2 regions of the Blautia sp. OM06-15AC genome follow, and region 1 is predicted to be linked to the other one. Evidence: riboswitches for the same ligand, from Rfam matches in the RefSeq annotation. Region 1 holds a riboswitch; the other holds the start of a gene.

The links. A riboswitch is a leader RNA that binds a small molecule or an ion and turns the genes downstream of it on or off. The one in region 1 is predicted to bind cyclic di-GMP.
Region 2: it holds a riboswitch for cyclic di-GMP, as region 1 does, so the genes downstream of both, DXB83_RS12195 (ABC transporter substrate-binding protein) here and DXB83_RS08150 (response regulator) in region 1, are expected to answer to the same signal.

What each region holds. Positions count from the first base shown of each region.
Region 1 covers NZ_QULD01000004.1:249,567-251,959, reverse strand. The annotation lists gene DXB83_RS08165 (ParB/RepB/Spo0J family partition protein) at 1-289, opposite strand, end outside; tRNA gene DXB83_RS08155 (tRNA-Arg) at 616-689, opposite strand; gene DXB83_RS16435 (hypothetical protein) at 1,064-1,207, opposite strand; cyclic di-GMP riboswitch class I at 1,317-1,392, shown strand; gene DXB83_RS08150 (response regulator) at 1,411-1,551, shown strand; gene DXB83_RS08145 (DUF3878 family protein) at 1,726-2,393, shown strand, end outside.
Region 2 covers NZ_QULD01000009.1:98,727-101,119, forward strand. The annotation lists gene DXB83_RS12195 (ABC transporter substrate-binding protein) at 1-1,089, opposite strand, end outside; cyclic di-GMP riboswitch class I at 1,189-1,264, opposite strand; gene DXB83_RS17395 (helix-turn-helix domain-containing protein) at 1,711-1,917, shown strand; gene DXB83_RS12210 (glycoside hydrolase family 3 N-terminal domain-containing protein) at 1,941-2,393, opposite strand, start outside.

The DNA.
Region 1 (2,393 bases):
AGTAGCCATCCGGTACCGGTCTGACGATCAGCGGATTTAAGATTCCATATTTCTCAATGCTTTCCTGCAGAAGAAACATTTCCTTATCATCTTTCACCTGAAACGGATGCTCCTTAAAAGGGCGGAGACGTTCAATCTCAATTTCTATGATTCTTTCTTCTTTTTCTCCTGATTGTCTGTTTGCATCAGTCATCTTGACTCCTTTCCTCCAGGATTCAGGAAATAAAAAATGCCTGCCTGGAACTTTTGTTGTAAGAAAAGTTCCAAACAGACATTGCCGTTTGACTATTAGCTGTAGCTAATAGAATTGAATACTGTTTCAGCTAATTTATGTTTGCAGGTTTCGGAGAGATTGTTTCTTTTCCTGCCTTTTCTCTGATTTACATCCCCAAATAAGGGGTGACAACAGAGCGGAACCCAAATGTTAGCTGGACTCTTGAAAAACCATGTTTGCAAACCGGTGATTTTGATTAGCTGTCAGCTAACAAAAATCGGATTGTGTTAGCTGGAAATGGATCATTTTGAATGGAATTTCATGCCACGAACGTGATTAGAAAATAAGAAAAGCGTTCGCTGTCAGCTAATCCAGCTAACATTTTCGAACGCTTTGAAGCCCGTCGCCAAGAGGATTTGAACCTCCGACCCCTCGCTTAGGAGGCGAGTGCTCTATCCAGCTGAGCTATGACGACACATGCCGCAAACCCTTGATTTTACTGGGTTTCTGGGATTTTTCCCTTCGGCCATATATAAGATTATCAACTCTTTTTCGAGTTGTCAATCTACAGATTTTTTTACTTTGGTAACATTAGAACGTTCCCCAAATTGGGGAATGCTTTGTTGTCACCTTTGGCATTTTTCAGAATAGATTCGAACTGAAAGTTGTTTTTCATTTTTTCCCTTTGGGGAATGCCTCGGCTTTCTCTTAGGAGGGGGACGCTCTATCCTGCTGAGCTACAGAAACAAGAATTATAAATGTTTCAGCCAGGTCAGAAACAAAAATATTATACTATATTTTTGCTGCTTTTTCAAGACGAAACACATACTTGCGATTCCGCAGTTTACTTCAGGAATTTTCCATTGTGAGTACCTGATAAATTCTCTTATAGGCTTTTTCATAGGTCCAGCAGCCTTCGACATTGTTGTAGTATTCATTATTTTTTTCGACAACATATTCTAAATCGTTTTCTGTTATGAGTCTGTATTTCATCGTACACCTCCAATGTTAAAAACAGTAATCTGCCAAAATCCAGAGGTCATTATATCATATTCCGATGGGAAAGGAGAAGAGAGTCTTACAGCAATGAATTAAAATAAAAAAAGAATCTCGGCAAAGCAGTCGAAAGGCTGTGACGCAAAGCTACAGGGCCTGTAAAATGGCAGCCAGCTGCGTAAATATGGAACATTTCGGTGATGGATGGCATCGAGGCGACGAAAAAAATTCGAAACAGTGTGCGTGAGGACAATGATGTTCCGATTTTTGCGATGACAGCAAATACCTTTGCAACGGACCGCAAGCGGTGCGCGGACGCGGGCATATTCCGAAACCGGTGAATTTAAAAGAGATTCAGACGACGCTGGACGAGAAAGTGCGGACGGCATGCGCCGGATAACGGGACGGATTAATAACAGAAAAATTTGGAGAAGGGGCTCTACTGCTTTGGATTGCAGTGGAGCCTTTTTATGGTGTATCATAGGAAGTAAAAGAAAACAGGGGAGAATCACGGAATGGAAATTGCAGAAAATATCACATGGACCGAGGAACTGGAAAGGCTGGATGTGCTTCTTTCGCAGGGGCAGTTCGAGCTGCTGCTTCCGGGTGAGCGGTACGGTGGAGGAGAAAAGGAGATCTGGCTTGTCTATCTGATGAACGATGCGGCAGAGAGCTTTCTCGTTTTTCATGACGCGGAGCTGACGGGAACGTATCAGAAGGAATACGAGGGAGAAATAGATGCTGCACTGGAAAAAGACGGGGAGCAGTACGTTCTGATCGTGCGGCAGAAAGAGACGGTGTGCACGCTGTTTTTCAGCCGCCTTTCACTGGAAGTGCATCTGTTTGATTACGGAAAAACGGGTCATTTCTGGGTGGACGGATACGAGTATCTGCGGCAGATTGAGTTCCGTATTGCGATCCTGCGGGACAAGCTGGAATACCTCGGCGAGGCGTTCTGCACCGAGGAAGAAATGCGTCTGGCATCGCTGGCCAATTTCCCGCCGCTCAATTTCTGCTGCTACCCGGCCGTGCCGGATCAGTATCTCGTACCGTCATGCCCGTGGTGGGAAGCGACGGAAGAGGCAATTACGGAGATGAAAAAACTGGCATCGGAGGCAGGCGATAAAGTGCTGCTGCGGTATCTTGCACTTTATGAAAAATGGCAGGAAAACTCCTCACAAAA
Region 2 (2,393 bases), on a different contig from region 1:
CACATCCTGCATCATGGTTGGAACATCTGTATTCAATGAAATAACACCGCTTCCATCCGCAATCAGCTTTTGCCCCTCTTCTGAAATCATACAATCCAGCACATCCAGTGCAGTATCCAGTTTCTCCCGATCTTTTTCCAGGTTTTTGTTAAATGCAATGTTTAAGGACGGAGTCATGTACACATAGGATTCATCCGATGTCTGTGAAAAGTAAGGAATACGGATCAGCTCCGCATCCATCTGTTTCTGCAGCTGCTGCATAACCGTCGGATGTCCATGAAACATTGCTGATTTTCCTTCGACAAACATCTGGGTTCCTGTATTGATGTCAATATTGATATCTTCTTTACCAAAATGCGAGTCCTTAAGAAACTGACTGGTTTCTGAAAAAATACGTTTCCATAATACATCATCAAACTTTACTTCATCCGCTGCAGTCTCTGCACCGTTTCGCCATTCAATACCATCCAGGCTTGTAAACTCACCGATTGCCGCCGCCTGGATGATTTCATTATTAGACCAGTCTTCCCCAAGATCCATGGAATACGGTTTTATGCCATTATCATAAAACTGCTGACAGGCCTGTACATATTCCTCATAATTTTCTGGAATCTTTACGCCATACTGATCAAACAGTGTTTTGTTGGCAATGATCGTCTGCGGAATACCACAGATTGGCAGCCACTGGATTTCATCTTCCGCATTCTTATAATATTGCACCGCATAAGAATAATACTTGGAAACAACATCATAAGAAGCAAAATCCATAAGATAAGGCTGTAAGTCCTGTGCATCTGTTCCAGAAAATCGACGTACTGTTATAATATCCGGTAATTCATCATGTTCTTTAAAATAACTGTATAAATCGGTATCATTGTTACCTATAATAAATTCAATATCCTGATCTGGAAACTGTTCATGGATATAGGGTGCAATATTTTTCATCAAACGATTTTCCCACAGATAAACGGTAAGATGATCATCATTTATAGATACTTCTTTCTTTGACTGTCCACATCCAGACAAGACAGCAGATGCTACAAGTACACCTGACACCACTGCTATCAGACAACGTTTTGCCTTTTTCATACTTTTATTTTCCTCATTCTTTCCTGATAAAATCATTATTGTTACGTCTATGAAATAACACCGTAAAAAAGCACCGTCAGACAGACAGTGCACCTCATTTTATGCAACTGGCTGCCATTTTAAAGGCCCTGTAGCTTTGCGTCCCAGACTTTCATCTGGTTTGCCAATTTCCTTATTATAGCTTTAATCTTATGTAAAAAACTGATTTTATTATACTTTAGTGTTCTACTATACACAAGAAAAAAATTAACATTTTAACGTTCAAAAACAAAAAAAGAACAGCCGATACATATACTCGAACTGTTCTCTTACTTCCGAAGTCCACGCAGCATTGACATTACTGTTTCCTGCTCATTTGTACTCAGATCATTCCATATCCCTAGAACTTCTTTCTGTTTTTCTGTCAGATTCTCTGAATTATCTTCTCAAAAAAACTGCGATAATGTCACGCCCAAAGCTACACATATTTTTTCAAGTGTGATCAGCGACGGCAGGTTTTCCTGCTCTGGTTCATATGGTACTTACAATTCCACGTTGTATGTGATAAACTATTATTGTCCATTTAGACTACCTTTACAATCCTTTTTACAGCAAGTATACTTATTATATCGAAAAAATAATATGAAAATATCTGCAGAAATTATTAAGATATTGCCAAAACATAGAAAACAAATCACGGAGATAACAGAAACCACACTTCCCATCGGACAGATCGCCCTGCAGACCGGCTTCAGCCAGCAGTCCTATTTGGGAAAATGTTTCCGTGAAAAAATGAACTGCTCCCCACGGGAATACCGCAAGAACAGAACCGAATGCCGCTTTGTATAAAATGGCATCCGGTTCTGTTCTTTTTATTTCGCTGCGGCACTTGCCCAAAACGCTCTGTTTCTTCCCGCAACCCATTTATTTTCTTTCACACAGTAGCTTCCTCTTAAACGAATATCTTCTGAAGAACTTCCGACCTCTACTGCATATCGTCCTTTTTCCACTTTCCAGTGCATATCAATGTCCAGAAAAGCCATTTGATTCGTTTTCACCTCAAAGCATACCGTTTTCTTTTCGCCCTTTCGCAGGTGAATGCGCTTAAAACCTGCCAGTTCTTTTACTGGTCTTGTCAGGCTGGCATATTCATCTCGTAAATAAAGCTGGACGACCTCATCTCCTTCACAGCTTCCCGTGTTCTCAACAGCGCAGGAGATCTGAACCGTATCTGCTGCCTTTTCATTTCCCATCGAGATATGTAAATCCGAATATGTAAATGTTGTATACGACAGTCCGTATCCAAAATAATATCTCGGTCTGTG